One region of the Streptomyces sp. NPDC048734 genome, then DNA from elsewhere that is predicted to be linked to it. Evidence: riboswitches for the same ligand, from Rfam matches in the RefSeq annotation. Region 1 holds a riboswitch; the other holds the start of a gene.
The links. Region 1 has a riboswitch for S-adenosylmethionine ahead of ACGFQC_RS04190 (aminotransferase class V-fold PLP-dependent enzyme). Riboswitches for the same ligand answer to the same signal wherever they lie in the genome.
Positions count from the first base shown of each region.

Region 2: linked by a shared signal. The riboswitch ahead of thrC (threonine synthase) and the one ahead of ACGFQC_RS04190 (aminotransferase class V-fold PLP-dependent enzyme) in region 1 are both predicted to bind S-adenosylmethionine.

Region 1 is NZ_JBICUZ010000001.1:952,236-960,529, reverse strand. It holds gene ACGFQC_RS04220 (NlpC/P60 family protein) at 1-307, opposite strand, end outside; gene ACGFQC_RS04215 (NlpC/P60 family protein) at 534-1,568, opposite strand; gene ACGFQC_RS04210 (NYN domain-containing protein) at 1,780-3,123, opposite strand; gene ACGFQC_RS04205 (hypothetical protein) at 3,195-3,434, opposite strand; gene ACGFQC_RS04200 (rhomboid family intramembrane serine protease) at 3,606-4,319, shown strand; gene ACGFQC_RS04195 (Lrp/AsnC ligand binding domain-containing protein) at 4,528-4,809, shown strand; gene ACGFQC_RS04190 (aminotransferase class V-fold PLP-dependent enzyme) at 4,846-6,207, opposite strand; SAM riboswitch class IV at 6,370-6,486, opposite strand; gene trpD (anthranilate phosphoribosyltransferase) at 6,587-7,651, opposite strand; gene ACGFQC_RS04180 (cytochrome bc complex cytochrome b subunit) at 7,791-8,294, opposite strand, start outside.
Region 2 is NZ_JBICUZ010000005.1:111,252-119,545, forward strand. It holds gene otsB (trehalose-phosphatase) at 1-662, shown strand, start outside; gene ACGFQC_RS15460 (trehalose-6-phosphate synthase) at 970-2,382, opposite strand; gene ACGFQC_RS15465 (glucosyl-3-phosphoglycerate synthase) at 2,515-3,459, opposite strand; SAM riboswitch class I at 3,629-3,799, shown strand; gene thrC (threonine synthase) at 3,818-5,101, shown strand; gene ACGFQC_RS15475 (MoaD/ThiS family protein) at 5,098-5,373, shown strand; gene ACGFQC_RS15480 (cold-shock protein) at 5,826-6,032, shown strand; gene groL (chaperonin GroEL) at 6,376-7,998, shown strand.

The DNA.
Region 1 (8,294 bases):
CGGCCAGTGCGCCGAGCCGCTCGCGCAGCACGTTGACGCGCTCCTGCTTGCGGGCGACGCGGTCCTGGGAGTCCCCGACCTGCCGGCGCAGGGTGCCGGCCCGTTCCCCGGCCTCGTTGAAGGCCTCGGTGGCCTTCTCGGCGGCCTCGTAGAGCCGGTCCACCTCGGTCCGGGTGTCCTCGTGCGGGGCGGCCGTGGCCGGTACGGCGGTGGTGGCGACGGCCCCGAGGGCGGCTGCGGCGGCGGACAGGACGCACAGGGCGCCCCGGTCGAACCCGGACGGTGCAAGGCGGCGATGGGACCCCACGGGAAGCCGCGCTCCTTCCTCTGGCGGACAGAGACCGTCCCCCCGGCACGCGTGCCGGGGAAACGCGGCAGACAGTAGCCGCGCGACGGGGGGCCCACCAAAGACCTCGGCGGCGACACAACGTGACACCCCGCCGCTGACGCAGGTCATGGGCGGGGTGCGGGGTCAGTTCACGTCGCGGTGATTCGCCCGTTCGGGCGTCCGGGTGTCGCGGTCGGACGGATGCTCAGATCCGGACGCCGAACTGGTACGGCATGTTGTTGATCGACTCGTAGCGCACGACGGTGCCGGTGCGCGGGGCGTGCAGCACCTGGCCGTTGCCCGCGTAGAAGCCGACGTGGTGCAGGTCGCCGTAGAAGATCACCAGGTCGCCGACCTTGAGGTCGGACTGGGAGTAGATGCGCGTACCGGCGTTCGCCTGGTCCTGCGAGATGCGCGGGATGCTGACGCCGGCCTGGCCGAAGGCCCAGGAGGTCAGGCCCGAGCAGTCGAAGGAGGACGGGCCGGTGGCGCCGTAGACGTAGGGCGAGCCGATCTTGCTCTGGGCGGCCTGGAAGGCGGCCATGGCGCGGCCGGAGGCGGCGCCCGTGTTGCCGAGCTCGACGCGCTCACCGGCGTCACGGCTGGCGCGGGCGTCGGAGGCGGCCAGCGCGGCCTTCTCCTCGGCCGTCAGCGTGTTGAGGAGCTTCTGCGCCTCGGCGAGCTTGGCCTGGACTTCCTTCTTCTTCTTGCCCAGTTCGGTGCGGGTGGAGGCGAGGTCCTCGAGCTTGTCGGAGGCCTCCGCGCGGTCCTGGGCCAGCTCGCGCTGCTTGTCCTGGATCTTCTTCAGCGACTCGACCTGCTGGGCGCTCAGCTGGTCGGCGGCGGACGCCTTGTCCAGGTAGTCGTCCGGGTCCGAGGACAGGAACAGCTGCAGGGAGGAGTCGATGCTGCCGGAGCGGTACTGGGCCGCCGCCGCCTGGCCTATGGACTCGCGCAGCCCGTTCAGCTCTTCCTGGCCGCGGGCGACGTCGTCCTGGATCGTGGAGATCTCCTTCTGGAGCTTCTCCTGCTTCTCCTTGGCCCCGTTGTACTTCTCGGTGGCCTGCTCCGCCTCTTCGTAGAGCTTGTCGACCTTGGACTTGACCTCGTCCTTGCTGGGCTTCTCGCTCGGCGCGGCGTTGGCGGTCTGCGAGGTCAGGGCAACAGCGGCGGCGGCCGCGGTGGTCAGCAAGGTCACGCGCGCGCGACTCGGCTGCTTGGGTCGACGGTGGGACGCCACGGAGAGCGAGCTCCTTCATGTGAGTGATCACTCGTGCGGAGGTTCGAAGGCAGACCCTAGTGACCTTCTTGTGATCACTTCAAATCCTGGAGCCGAAAAAGTCGGTGACGCACCGCATTCTTTACACTCAACCCACATGCGGTGACGCATGATTGACGCTACGTTGCGTGATGATTGCGTCAATTCGGGCATTAAACCTTTACGTTGACCTTCAGGTCAGTCGCTTCAGGAGTACCGCAGAAGCCACAGGCCGGGCCCCCGCCCTGGCCACCCCGTCGGCCACCTCGCGGTCCGTCGAGGCCACGATGACCGGCCGGCCGGGCGGCTCGGCCCGCACCAGCTGGCGGATCAGCTCGTCGGCGGTGATCCCCGGCTTGGAGAACAGCACCCGCACCCCGCGCGGCGGCGCCAGCAGTACCGGCGCGACCAGCTCGGCACCGTCGAAGACGCAGGTGACCTCGGCGCCGGTCTGCGCGGCGAGCGCCGAGAGCTGCCCGAGCAGCCGCAGCCGCTGCTTCTCCAACGGCATCTGCGGATAACCGGTCTTGGTGACGTTGTAGCCGTCGACGACGAGATGCGCCTGCGGCAGCGCCAGCAACTGGTCCAGGATCGCCGGGTCGTTCTCCGACAGCGCGCGGGCCGCGATGTCCTTCGGGGTCATCCGGCCGGGCTCCACCGCGTCGACGGTCTCCGCCGGACGCACCGACACCGGCGGCAGCGCCAGTTCCCGGCGCAGCCCCTGGGCCGATTCCAGCAGGGTGTCCAGCAGCAGCCGTACCCGCATGTCCTCGACGCTGCGCCCCTCGCGGGCCGCCCGCCGGGTGGCCTCCAGCGCGGCCTCCGCCTCGCCGAGCCGCGCCTTGAGCCGCCGCGACTCGCTCTCGGCCGCGGACACCTGCGCCTGCCCCTCGCTCCGTACGGCCTCCATCTCGCCCTGGAGCTTGCGCAGCGCGGCCTCGCCCCGCTTGACGTCGCTGAGGGCCGACCGCAGCTTGCGGTGCAGCGACTCGCCCTCCCGCTTCGCCGCGTCCAGCTCGGCGCGCAGCCGCTCGGTCTCGGTCCGGGTCAGCTCACGGGCCTCGGCGAGCTGCTCGCGCAGCCGCTCCAGCTCCGCCCGGCTCTCCTCGTCGGCCCGCTCGGCGTCCGCCCGCAGGGCCTCCTCGCCGGCGGCGGTGACCAGCTTGACCCAGCCGGTGGGGCGCAGCACGTAGGCCGCGGCGGCCACGTCGAGCGGGTCCGCGGCCGGGGGCGGCGAACCGGAGTCCAGGGCGCCGGCCAGTTCCGGCTGGGCCTCCCTGAACTTCTCCGCGATGCGCTGGCGGAACAGCGGGTCGGTCTCCAGCGCGGCGGCCATCGCGTTGCCCGCGAACTTGGCCCGCCGGTTCGGGGCGAACCGGGCGTACTGCCGCAGCTGGGCGGGCAGTTCGGCGACGGTCAGGCCGCCGAAGCCGTCCGAGACGATCTGCACGACCCGGCGCCGCACCCCGTCGGGCAGCGGACGGTCGAGCACCTCGGCGGCGCCGTCGCCCGGCCCCCCGCCCGTGGTCTCCACCATCCGTCACACCCCAATTCCGTGCGGGGCCCTCCCCCGCTCTCGGCTTCGCCCGAGCGGGGGGACCCCCATCCTCAGGAGCCGGCGCCCGGCCTGTCCACCAGCTCCACCTGATCCACGGCGTTGCACCAACGGCACCGCACCGACTCGATGGTCTCACTGACCACCTCGCGCTCCTCCACCTTCGCCTCACCGGCGAGATCGAGGTGGACGTACTCGACGACCTTCGACGAGCGCGTCACGTCGAACCGCGTGAGGTTGCCGCAGAGAGTGCAGCGCCACCGCGTCGTGGCGGTCGGCAGGGGAACCGTCATCGTGACCGTCCGCTTCCTTCTAGTGTCGGTCTTCCGGGACCGGGGCGCGTCGAAGGCTCCCCGGAGCATGTGGCTCGTAACCCTACGGCCTGGCGGGTCCTCGCCGCCCGTCCGTCCACGGCGGCGAGGCGGTACGGCCCGGTACGTCCCGTTGCGTCATGCTCTGTAGCCATGATCAGCGACTGGAGGAGACCCCTGGGCCGGGCCGTCCGACACCCCGTGGCGCCCGTGACGTACGCGCTGATGGCCCTGTGCTGCCTGATCTTCGTGATCGGTCCGGCCTCGGGCCTCGATCCGGTGTACGGCACCGGCGAGGAGGCGGCGCTCGCGCAACGCGCCTACTTCCGCCGGTGGGGCGTGATCCCCGAGGACGTGTTCGACGGCGCGCCGAGGTCCGCCCTGACGCCCTTCACGGCCCTGTTCGTCCACGGCAGCTGGGTGCACCTGCTGGGCAACATGCTCTTCCTCTACGTCTTCGGGGCGATGACCGAGCACCGGATGGGCCGCGTCGAGTTCACGCTCTTCTACCTCGGCTGCGGCGCCCTGGCGCTGCTGGGGTACGCCGCCGCCAACGCCGACTCCGGGCAGTCCCTGGTCGGGGCCTCCGGGGCGATCTCGGCGGTTCTCGGCGCCTTGCTGTACCTGTTTCCCCGAGCCCGCGTCACCAGTCTCCTGCCGTTCCTCTTCTTCCTGCCGCTGCGCTTCCCGGCCTGGGTCGTGCTGCCCTTCTGGGCGGCGCTGCAATGGGTGGCGGCGGGGCGGGCCGGACCGGGGCCGGGCGTGGCGTACCTGGCGCACCTGGTGGGCTTCGGGCTGGGCTTCGTCTACGCGTGGGCCCGGTTCGCCCGGCCCACCAGTGCCGCGGCAGGCGACGTTCGCCCGTGAAGGAGCGGCGGCCGGTGCGTGCTCCGGGGGTACCCCCGGCCGAAGGCGGGGGGAGTGCCGGCCGGAAGTCCTCGGTACTGGACGCACTCGGACTCTCGGCCGGTGCGGCGAGGGGGCGTGCAGGGCGTCGCGACGGGGCGGACGTCGCCTGCCGCGGCACTAGAGTGAGCAGCAGCCCAGCCCCGGCCCCCGAGGGAGAGAACCAGCCGTGATCACCGCGATCGTCCTCATCAAGACCAGCGTGGACCGGATCCCCGAGATCGCGGAGTCGATCGCTTCGCTGGAGTCCGTGAGCGAGGTGTTCTCCGTGACCGGCACCTACGACCTGATCGCCATGGTGCGGGTGCGGCAGCACGAGGACCTCGCCGACGTGATCCCGGGACGGATCAGCAAGATCCCTGGCGTGGAGGCGACGGACACGCACGTGGCGTTCCGCACCTACTCGCAGCACGACCTCGAGGCCGCGTTCGCCATCGGGCTGGACTCCTGACCGTCCGGCGCACCGCCCGCGGCGGAAAGGCCCCGCCTACACCGCCGGGACGCAGCGGCCGTCCTGCGTGCGGTAGCGCCACTTCGCGCCCTCGGTCACCAGCTCACGCACCGCCGCCACGAAGCGGTCGACGTGCTCGTCGGGGGTGCCCGCGCCGAAGCTCACGCGGATCGCGTTGAGGGACTTCTCGCCCGGGGCCGCCTCGGGGGCGCCGCACTCGCCCTGGCTGTGAGGGGTGCCCCCGAGGAGGGTGCGCACCAGGGGATGGGCGCAGAAGAGGCCGTCGCGGACGCCGATGCCGTACTCGGCGGAGAGCGCGGCGGCGAAGTGGGAGCTGTTCCAGCCCTCCACGACGAAGGAGATCACGCCGACCCGCGGCGCGTCGTCGCCGAAGAGGGACAGGATCCGTACCCCGGGGACCTCCGCGAGGCCGGTGCGGACCTTCTCCACGAGGTGCTGCTCACGGGCCACCAGGGTGTCGAAGCCCGCTTCGGTGAGGGCCTTGCAGGCGGAGGCGATGGCGTAGGCCCCGATGACGTTCGGGGAGCCGGCCTCGTGCCGGGCGGCGCTCTCGTGCCACTCCACGTCCACTCCCCCGTCCGCGCGCCGGGCCACCCTGCGGCTGGCACCGCCACCGGCGAGGTACGGCTCGGCCGCCCGCAGCCAGTCGGCGCGGCCGGCCAGCACGCCGGAGCCGAAGGGGGCGTACAGCTTGTGGCCGGAGAAGGCGACCCAGTCGACGTCGAGGTCGCGGACGGACACCGGGTGGTGGGGGGCGAGCTGGGCGGCGTCCAGGACGATCCGGGCACCGTGGGCGTGGGCCGCGGCGGCCAGTTCGCGTACGGGCCACAACTCGCCGGTGACGTTGGAGGCGCCGGTGACGCAGACCAGGGCCGGGCCGTGCGGTTCCCGGTCGGCGAGGGCCCGCTCCAGGGCGGCGACGGCCTGGAGCGGGGTGCGCGGGGCGTCGAGGCAGGTGACCCGGGCGTCCTTCCAGGGCAGCAGCGCGGCGTGGTGCTCGGTCTCGAAGACGAAGACCTGGCAGTCGGCGGGGAGCGCGGCGGCCAGGAGGTTGAGGGAGTCGGTGGTGGAGCGCGTGAAGACGAGCTGGTCGTCGGGCCGGCAGTCGAGGAACGCGGCGACCGTGCGGCGGGCGTTCTCGAAGAGGTCGGTGGAGAGCTGGGAAAGATGTCCGGCGCCGCGGTGGACGCTGCCGTAGTAGGGGGCGTAGGCGGCCACGTCGTCCCAGACGCGCTGGAGGGCGGGGGCGCTGGCGGCGTAGTCCAGGGCCGCGTAGCCGACCTCGCCGCCGGTGACGAGCGGGACGGTGACGTCCCGTCCCAGAACGGGCAGGGGGGCGCAAAGGGTCGGGGCGGCGGCAGCGGTGGAGACGGACATGGCTGAACTCCCGTGAGAGGCAGGGGGATTCACCACGCGAGCGGCTACGGCTCGAGCGCGGGAAAGGTGAAGGAGGGATGCGGAGGCGGGGCTCTGCGGCCCTATCGCATTCGCTTGCTCACGGAAGGCTCCTCGACGACCAGGACCCCTGGTGCGGTGAGGGGTCCGCGCTTGCCGTGGACCTTTCTGTCCACAGCCTGGTCTTCACCCGGGGCACCCCGCCACGGACGGAGGGTTGCCGGACAGTCGGCCGGGGCCTCATGACTGTCACTCATGACCTGGTACGGCATTCTGCCACACGGTCACCGGCGCGCGAGGCGCGGTCCATGTCCTGAGACACCGGGAGTCCGGACCGCGCCTCGCCGGCCGCTGTCCCGGCTCAGGCGTGGGTGGCCGCCGCCCAGCGCTCCAGCGTCCGCTTCGCCGCCCCCGAGTCGAGGGACTCCGCGGCCCTGGTCATGCCGGCGCGCAGCTGCTCGGCGAGCGGCGCCCCGGTCGGCTCCAGGGCGACCAGGGCGGCCGCCGAGTTCAGCAGGACGGCGTCGCGGACCGGACCCGTCCCGCCGTCCAGCAGCCTGCGCGCCACCTCGGCGTTGTAGGAGGCGTCGGCACCCCGCAGGGCCTCGACGGGAACGAGGTCGAGGCCGACGTCGCGCGGGTCGAAGGACTCCTCGGTCACCTTGCCCTCCCGCACCACCCAGACCCGGGAGGTGGAGGTCGTCGTCAGCTCGTCGAGGCCGTCGTCGCCGCGGAACACCAGCGAGGAGTGGCCTCGTTCGGCGAAGACACCGGCGACGATCGGCGCCATGCGCGGGTCCGCCACACCGACCGCCTGGGCCCGGACCCTGGCCGGGTTGGTCAGCGGGCCGAGGACGTTGAACACCGTGCGGATGCCCAGCTGGCCGCGCGCGGCGCCCGCGTGACGCAGCGCCGGGTGGAACTTGACGGCGAAGCAGAAGGTGATGCCCGCCTCCTCGGCGACCTCGGCCACCCGCCGCGGGGTCAGGTCGAGGCGGACGCCGAGCTTCTCCAGGACGTCCGAGGCGCCGGAGGCGGAGGACGCGGCCCGGTTGCCGTGCTTGACGACCTTGACGCCCGTGCCGGCGACGACGATCGAGGACATCGTGGAGATGTTGACCGTCTTCGCGCCGTCGCCGCCCGTGCCGACGATGTCGACGGCCGGGCCGGGCACCTCGATCACGTTGGCGTGCTCGTACATCGCGCGGACGAGTCCGTTGATCTCCTCGACGGTCTCGCCCTTGGCGCGCAGCGCCACCACGAAGCCGGCGATCTGCGCGTCGGTGGCCTCGCCGCGCATGATCCGGTCCATCGCCCACGCCGTGGCGTCGGCGCTCAGGTCGTGGCCGGACAGCAGGGCGTTCAGCACCTCGGGCCAGGAACGGGCCGCCGCGGTGTCGCCTCCGGCGGGGGTCACAGCGCTCATAAGCCGCTCCTGGGTCAGTGTGGTCCCGCTGCACGGGACGCGCGTCTCGACGGTTCCACCCTATCCAGCCGCGGACAGGGCGAAGGGCCCCGTCCGTACACCGGACGGGGCCCTTCTGGGGTGCGTGGCGACGCAGTGATCAGTGGTGGCCGTGGCCGCTCGTGATCTCCTTGTACTCCTCGACGGTCGGCTTGGGGATCTGGTTCTCCTCGCCGTAGTACGCCTTGCTCAGCTTGGCGCGGACCTTCTCGGTGCGCTTCACCTTGCGCTCGACGCCGTTCTCGTCGACCGTCGGGCCGATCTCGGCGGGCTTGTACTGCTCGTGCGCGGTGAGCGTGTAGAGCGCCTCCTGGCTGAGCGGCTCGTGCACCTCGATGAACTCACCGTGCGGCAGGCGCTTGATGGTGCCGGTCTCGCGACCGTGCAGCACCTTGTCCTTGTCGCGGCGCTGGAGGCCGAGGCAGATCCGCTTGGTGATCACGAAGGCGATGACCGGTCCGGCGAAGAAGCCGATCCGGACGAACCAGGTGACCGCGTTGATCGACAGGTGGAAGTGGGTGGCGAAGATGTCGTTGCCACCACCGATCAGCATGATCAGGTAGCCGGTGACCCAGGCGACACCGAAGGCCGTACGGGTCGGGGC
Region 2 (8,294 bases), on a different contig from region 1:
AGCTGGCGCCGAAGGTGGCCTCGGTCGCCGTGGTGACCGGACGGCCCGCCGCCGTGGCGGTGGGCAACGGCGGGTTCGCCGGGGTGCCGGGGCTGGAGCGGCTGGCCGTGCTCGGGCACTACGGGGCCGAGCGGTGGGACGCCCGCACCGGGACCGTCACCGCGCTCGCGCCGCATCCCGGTGTCGCGGCCGTGCGGGCCGAGCTGCCCGCCGTGCTGGAGGCGGCCGGGGCGTGGCGGGGGACCTGGGTCGAGGAGAAGGGGCGGGCCGTCGCCGTGCACACGCGGCGGGCGGAGGATCCGCAGGCCGCGTTCGAGGCGCTGCGCCGCCCGCTCGCCGACCTCGCGGCCCGGCACGGACTCATCGTCGAGCCGGGCCGGATGGTGCTGGAGCTGCGGCCGCCGGGCGTGGACAAGGGCGTGGCGCTGACGGAGTACGTCCGCGAGACCGGCGCCGGGACGGTTCTCTACGCCGGCGACGACCTCGGGGACCTGCCCGCCTTCGCCGCCGTCGAGAAGCTCCGCTCCGACGGCGTCCCCGGTCTGCTCGTGGCCAGCGGCAGCTCCGAGGTGACCGAACTGTCGGAGCGGGCGGACCTGGTCGTCGAGGGCCCCGCCGGGGTGGTGGGACTGCTGCGTGCCCTCTCGGACGAGCTGCGGTGAGAGACCGGGCACGGGTGCGCGTGTGCGGGTCCGCCGGTGGACGGGCCGGGGGAGTGGGGCCGCTGCGGGTGTCCTTCGTGGAGCTGTGGGGACGGGCGTGGGAGTGACGGTGAGGACCGTCGGGTCCTGCCGGGTCCACAGGGTGTGTGAGGGTGACGGGCGTGGGGTGACGGTGAGGTGCCGTCGGGTCCTGCCGCGTGTGTGGGGCTGGTGAGGGTGCCGGTGGGGCGGCTGCGGTGACGGACCCGGTGTGCGCGGACCCCCGGCGGGTCGGCCGGGGGCGCGGGGTGCCGCGGGTTTTCTCCGGTCAGCCGCGGCGGAGGGCCTGGAGGGCTTGGAGCTGCTCCAGGAACCACTGGGCCGGAGGGAGCGCGGTCGCGGCCGCCGTCAGCCTCTTGCTGCGCTCCGCCCGTTCCTCCGGCGCCATGGTCAGCGCCTCGTGCAGGGCATCGGCGGTCTCCAGGACGTCGTAGGGGTTCACCACGATCGCGTCCTCGCCCAGCTCCCAGTACGCCCCCGCCTCACGGGACAGCACCAGGGCGCAGCCCTCGTCGGAGACGATCGGGACCTCCTTGGCGACCAGGTTCATGCCGTCGCGGATGGGGTTGACCAGGGCCACGTCGGCGAGGCGGTACGCCGCCAGGGAGCGGGCGAAGTCGTCCTTCACGTGCAGGACGACCGGGGTCCAGCCGGGTGTGCCGTACCGCTCGTTGATCTCCCGCGCCACCCGCTGCACCTCGGCCGTGTAGTCGCGGTAGACGGCGAGGTCCTGGCGGGAGGGGTAGGCGAACGCCACGTGGACGACGCGCTCGCGCCACTCGGGGCGGTCGTCGAGGAGCTGCCGGTAGGCCAGCAGACCGCGCACGATGTTCTTCGACAGCTCGGTGCGGTCGACGCGCACGATGGCCTTGCGGCCCTCGCCGATCTCCTCGCGCAGGGCGGCGATGCGCTCCTCGACGTCGCTCTCGTGGGAGCGGGCGCGCAGGAAGTCGGCGTCGGCGCCCAGGCCGTGCACCCCGATCCCGGTGCCGCCGGTACCGCCCGCGAACTCCGCGCAGCACGCGGTGAAGGCGTCCGCCCAGCGCCTGGTCAAAAAGCCCAGGCGGTCCGCGCCGAGCATGCCGCGCAGCAGCTGCGCGCGGATGTCGGAGGGGAGCAGCGCGAAGTAGTCCACCGGCGCCCACGGCGTGTGCGAGAAGTGGCCGATGCGCAGGTCGGGCCGCAGCTCGCGGAGCATGCCCGGGACCAGGCAGAGGTGGTAGTCCTGCACCAGGACCGCCGCGCCCTGGCCGGCCTCCTCGGCGAGCGCCTCCGCGAACGCGCGGTTGTACGCCTCGTACGACGCCCACTGGCGCCGGAACTCCGCGTCGAAGACGGGCTCCAGCGGGGTCTGGTACAGCAGGTGGTGGATGAACCAGAGCACGGAGTTGGCGATGCCGTTGTACGCGTCGGCGTGCACGTCGGCCGGGATGTCGAGCATCCGGACGCCGTCCTCGCCGACCCCGCGCCGTACCGCTTCGCGGTCGTCGTCGGAGAGCGCCGAGCACACCCACAGGGCGCCCGCGTCCGGCCCGATCGCCGACAGGCCCGAGACCAGTCCGCCGCCGCCCCTTCTGGCGTGCAGCGAACCGTCCTCGCGCACCTGGTAGGAGACCGGGCCGCGGTTGGACGCGACCAGCACCTGAGCACCCTCAGCAACAGCAGCACGCGTGGAAGCCATACGCCACAACCTAGCCCGGTCCGTAAACGCTCAAACGTACGGATGCGGTCCGTGGACGGGTCGTGTCCGGCCGTACACGACCGCCGGACCGGGTGGTGCGGCGCGCGTCCGGCCGGTTGAGCGCACGGCCCGTCAGGCGACCTTGCGTTCCGCGTACTCGGCGATCTCCGCCATCGGCGGCCGTTCCTCGGTGTCCACGGAGTAGGTGCGCGGCTCGAAGCCGTCCGCGCTCCGCTCGAACTGGGTGAGGGCGGGGCGGATCAGGTGCCCGCGGGCCAGCCGGAGCTGCGCGGTGCGGTAGATCGCCGCCGCCATCCTGCCGAGCGCCTGCCCGTCCTGGTGGCGGTGCTTGCGAACGCCGACGTCGACCTGGGCGAGGGCGTCCAGGCCGACCAGGTGCAGGGCGTCGACGAGCATGCCGAGCTCCACGCCGTAGCCGACGGGGAACGGGAGCTGTTCCAGCAGGCTGCGCCGTGCCGCGTACTCGCCGCCGAGCGGCTGCACGAAGCCGGCCAGCTGCGGCCAGTGCATGTTGAGCAGGGGGCGGGCCATGAGTTCGGTGACCCGGCCGCCCTGGCCCGCAGCGCCGCCCAGCGGGCGGTCGTACATCGCCTTGACCAGGTCCACGCCGGGGTCGGTGAGCAGCGGGCCCACGATCCCCGAGACGAAGTCGGAGGAGAACTCCCTGAGGTCGGCGTCGATGAAGCAGACGATGTCCCCGGTCGTCACGAGCAGTGACCGCCACAGCACCTCGCCCTTGCCGGGCACGGCCGGTATCCGGGGCAGGATCTCGTCCCGGTGGACGACGCGCGCCCCGGCCGCCGCGGCGACCTGCGACGTACGGTCGGTGGAGCCCGAGTCGACGACGACGATCTCGTCGACGAGGGGGACCTGCCGCATCAGGTCGTGGCGGACGACCGCGACGATGTCACCGACCGTCTCCTCCTCGTTCAGGGCGGGCAGCACCACGGACACCGACTGGCCCGAGGCGCGCTTCGCGGCCAGGACGCGGTGCAGCGGTCGGTCGGTCACGGACCAGGAGCGGGTGGCCAGCCAGGCTTCAGCTTCTTTCAGCACGGTCTGCGGCTCCTCACTGTCGTGATCACACGCGGTGCACGGCGGGTGACCGTGTGATCCATCTCGCGGTTCGGACGTCTGTCTCAACTGTCCTGGCCTTCGGTTACAGTCTTGAACAACGCGGATGACCATCGCATGTCCGAGGTGGCCGCTGTTCACAACTTCATACCGCTCATCCAGAGGGGCAGAGGGATACGGCCCGATGAAGCCCCGGCAACCCTCCAGCCGCGCGCGCCGCCAGGCGTGACCGCCCACGCGTCACGTCGATGTGGCGAGGCTCCCGGCTAGGGAAGGTGCCAAATCCGTCTCACGGCGAGATGCGTCGTGAGGAAGATGAGGAGAAAGGGCCTCGCCTCACATGGCTGCGCAGACAGTTGCAAGCACCACGAACTCCGTCGACCTCGGTCCCGCCGCGGCGCTCTCCTGCCGCGAGTGCGGACACCGCGTGCCCCTCGGCCCGGTCTTCGCCTGCGAGGAGTGTTTCGGCCCGCTCGAGATCGCCTACGACTTCTCGTCCCACGAGACCGAGGAGCTCCGCAAGCGCATCGAGGCGGGCCCCGCGAACATCTGGCGCTACGCGCCGCTGCTGCCCGTCCCGGCCGACGTGGCGGACAAGCCCAACATCAATCCCGGCTGGACCAAGCTCGTCCAGGCCGACAACCTGGCCCGCGAGCTGGGCGTCGACGCCGGCAAGCTGTTCGTCAAGGACGACTCCGGCAACCCGACGCACTCCTTCAAGGACCGCGTCGTCGCCCAGGCCATCGAGGCCGCCCGCGCCTTCGGCTTCACCACCCTGTCCTGCTCCTCCACGGGTAACCTGGCCGGTGCCGTCGGCGCCGCCGCCGCCCGTGCCGGTTTCCGCTCCTGCGTGTTCATCCCGCACGACCTGGAGCAGGGCAAGGTCGTCATGGCCGCGATCTACGGCGGCGAACTCGTCGGCATCGAGGGCAACTACGACGACGTGAACCGCTTCTGCTCCGAGCTGATCGGCGACCCGGCCGGCGAGGGCTGGGGCTTCGTCAACGTCAACCTGCGGCCCTACTACGCCGAGGGCTCCAAGACACTGGCGTACGAGATCTGCGAGCAGCTCGGCTGGCGGCTCCCCGACCAGCTCGTCGTGCCGATCGCCTCCGGCTCGCAGCTCACGAAGATCGACAAGGGGCTGCAGGAGCTGATCAAGCTCGGTCTCGTCGAGGACCGGCCGTACAAGATCTTCGGTGCGCAGGCCGAGGGCTGCTCGCCGGTGTCCGTCGCCTACAAGGCGGGTCATGACGTGGTCCGGCCGCAGAAGCCGAACACCATCGCCAAGTCCCTCGCCATCGGCAACCCGGCGGACGGGCCCTACGTCCTGGACATCGCGCGCCGCACCGGCGGCGCGGTGGAGGACGTGAACGACGAGCAGGTGGTCGACGCGATCAAGCTGCTGGCGCGGACCGAGGGCATCTTCGCGGAGACCGCCGGCGGGGTGACGGTCGGTGTGACGAGGAAGCTGATCGAGAACGGTCTCCTGGACCCGACGAAGACCACCGTCGTCCTCAACACGGGGGACGGCCTCAAGACCCTCGACGCGGTGGCCGGCACCGGCCTGACCGCCACCATCCGCCCCAACCTGGACTCCTTCCGAGAGGCTGGCCTCGCATGAGCGTGACCGTCCGCATCCCGACCATCCTGCGCACCTACACCGGTGGCAAGGCCGAGGTCCCGGCCGAGGGCGCGACCCTCGGCGAGGTCATCACCGACCTGGAGAAGAACCACACCGGCATCGCCGCCCGCGTCCTGGACGACCAGGGCAAGCTGCGCCGGTTCGTCAACGTGTACGTCAACGACGACGACGTGCGCTTCGAGCAGGGGCTGGACACGGCGACCCCGGACGGCGCCGGCGTCTCCATCATCCCGGCCGTGGCCGGCGGCTGAACGGTGTTCCGTACCCGCCGGTAGTAACCGTCGGTAATGTCAATTACCGAGAGTTCATCGAATTGCCCCCTCCGCGAGAGAAGCGGAGGGGGCAATTCAGTGTGGTTGAGCGCGATAGGATTGGGGAACACGTCGCCTCTCGCATGCCGGCCGCATATGGGTTCCGCCGGGGCGGGCGATAAGAAACAGCCAAAGTGTGCATGTGTTTTGCGCCTTTCATTCCCTTTGCGGGGTCCGACTTGCCCTGAATTCGGGCGAACTCTCACTCTTCTCCGGAGCCTTCGCGTCCAGATTTCTCGTCCGATTGACCTGTTGCAGACGGCAGTCGGACAGATACATTCGGCCGCGGTCGACGCGTTCCGGCGCACGCCCCCAACCAACTGGGGGGTGAGGTCTGACCCGGATCCGCGAAGCGCGGATCTGTGCAAGGGCCAGTAATAGGGGAGTTAGGCATGGCTCAGGGCACCGTCAAGTGGTTCAACGCGGAGAAGGGGTACGGCTTCATCGCGGTCGACGGTGGTGCGGATGTTTTCGTCCACTACAGCGCGATCCAGATGGACGGATACCGCACCCTGGAAGAGGGCCAGCGGGTCGATTTCGAGATCTCGCAGGGTCAGAAGGGGCCGCAGGCGGACATGGTCCGGCTCGCGACCGGCTGAAGCACGCGCCGACTTGCAGCGACGTTCTTCTGTTCCGTCAGCGAAGGGCTCGCACCTCCCGGGGTGCGAGCCCTTCGGTGTGTCCGGAGCCGTGCCCGATCAACCGTCGGTGCCCGCCGCCACCCCCCGTTCACCTGCGGATCTCAGGGAGGCGCTTGCACTCGGCACAGGCGAGTGCTAATCATTGCGTTAGCACTCTGAAGGTGAGAGTGACAACGAAGGACCGGGTCGGTGAGGCCCGCAGGCCAGGTGGGGCAAGGAACCACGGGGCCGGCGAGCCGTCCGTCGCGGGCGCGGGCGCGGTCCGAAGGAATCACCCCCAGTCCTGGAGGGACCACTTCACATGGCCAAGATCATCGCGTTCGACGAGGAGGCGCGGCGCGGCCTCGAGCGCGGCATGAACCAGCTCGCGGACGCCGTCAAGGTGACGCTCGGCCCCAAGGGCCGCAACGTCGTCCTCGAGAAGAAGTGGGGCGCCCCCACGATCACCAACGATGGTGTCTCCATCGCCAAGGAGATCGAGCTCGAGGACCCGTACGAGAAGATCGGCGCCGAGCTGGTCAAGGAAGTCGCCAAGAAGACGGACGACGTCGCCGGTGACGGTACGACCACCGCGACCGTCCTCGCCCAGGCGCTGGTCCGCGAGGGCCTGCGCAACGTGGCGGCCGGCGCCAACCCGATGGCTCTCAAGCGCGGTATCGAGAAGGCCGTCGAGGCCGTCTCCGGTGCCCTGCTCGAGCAGGCGAAGGATGTCGAGACCAAGGAGCAGATCGCTTCGACGGCCTCCATCTCCGCCGCCGACACCCAGATCGGCGAGCTGATCGCCGAGGCCATGGACAAGGTCGGCAAGGAAGGCGTCATCACCGTCGAGGAGTCGCAGACCTTCGGTCTCGAGCTCGAGCTCACCGAGGGCATGCGCTTCGACAAGGGCTACATCTCGGCGTACTTCGCGACCGACATGGAGCGTATGGAGGCCGTCCTCGACGACCCGTACATCCTGATCGCGAACTCCAAGATCTCCAACGTCAAGGACCTGCTCCCGCTCCTGGAGAAGGTCATGCAGTCGGGCAAGCCGCTGCTGATCATCGCCGAGGACGTCGAGGGCGAGGCCCTGTCGACCCTGGTCGTCAACAAGATCCGCGGCACCTTCAAGTCCGTCGCGGTCAAGGCCCCGGGCTTCGGCGACCGCCGCAAGGCGATGCTGAACGACATCGCCATCCTCACCGGTGGCGAGGTCATCTCCGAGGAGGTCGGTCTCAAGCTCGAGAACACCTCCCTGGACCTCCTGGGCAAGGCCCGCAAGGTCGTCATCACCAAGGACGAGACCACCATCGTCGACGGGTCCGGCTCCTCGGAGCAGGTCGCGGGCCGGGTCAACCAGATCCGTGCCGAGATCGAGAACAGCGACTCGGACTACGACCGCGAGAAGCTCCAGGAGCGTCTGGCGAAGCTGGCCGGCGGCGTGGCCGTCATCAAGGCCGGCGCCGCCACCGAGGTGGAGCTCAAGGAGCGCAAGCACCGCATCGAGGACGCCGTCCGCAACGCGAAGGCGGCCGTCGAGGAGGGCATCGTCGCCGGTGGTGGCGTGGCCCTGCTGCAGGCCACCTCGGTCTTCGAGAAGCTCGACCTCGAGGGTGACGAGGCGACCGGCGCCAACGCCGTGAAGCTCGCCCTGGAGGCCCCGCTCAAGCAGATCGCCGTCAACGGTGGTCTCGAGGGTGGCGTCATCGTCGAGAAGGTGCGCAACCTGCCCGTCGGCCACGGCCTGAACGCCGCGACCGGTGAGTACGTCGACATGATCGCCGAGGGCATCATCGACCCGGCGAAGGTGACGCGCTCCGCGCTGCAGAACGCCGCGTCGATCGCCGCGCTGTTCCTCACCACCGAGGCCGTCATCGCCGACAAGCCGGAGAAGGCCGCGGCCCCGGCCGGCGGCGGCATGCCGGGCGGTGACATGGACTTCTGAGCCTGATCGAGGCTCGGGTTTCCCACCGAGGGCGGTACCCCCCGCATCAGCGGGGGGTACCGCCCTCGGGCGTTTCCGCACGCCGACGCCGACACCGTAATAGGGGGTGCGGGGTGACCGTGGGCCGCTCCGTGCGGCCGTGGGTCCGCCCCGACGGGCCCGGTCGGCGTGGTTCGGATCACAGGGGCGGTGGGGGAGCGGGCGGAATGGCGGGGGCGGGGCCGCCGTTGAGAGGGAGGGCGGTGCTTGCACGTGCACATACCGTCCGGAATGTCCGCTACTCGATGTCCGCCGCG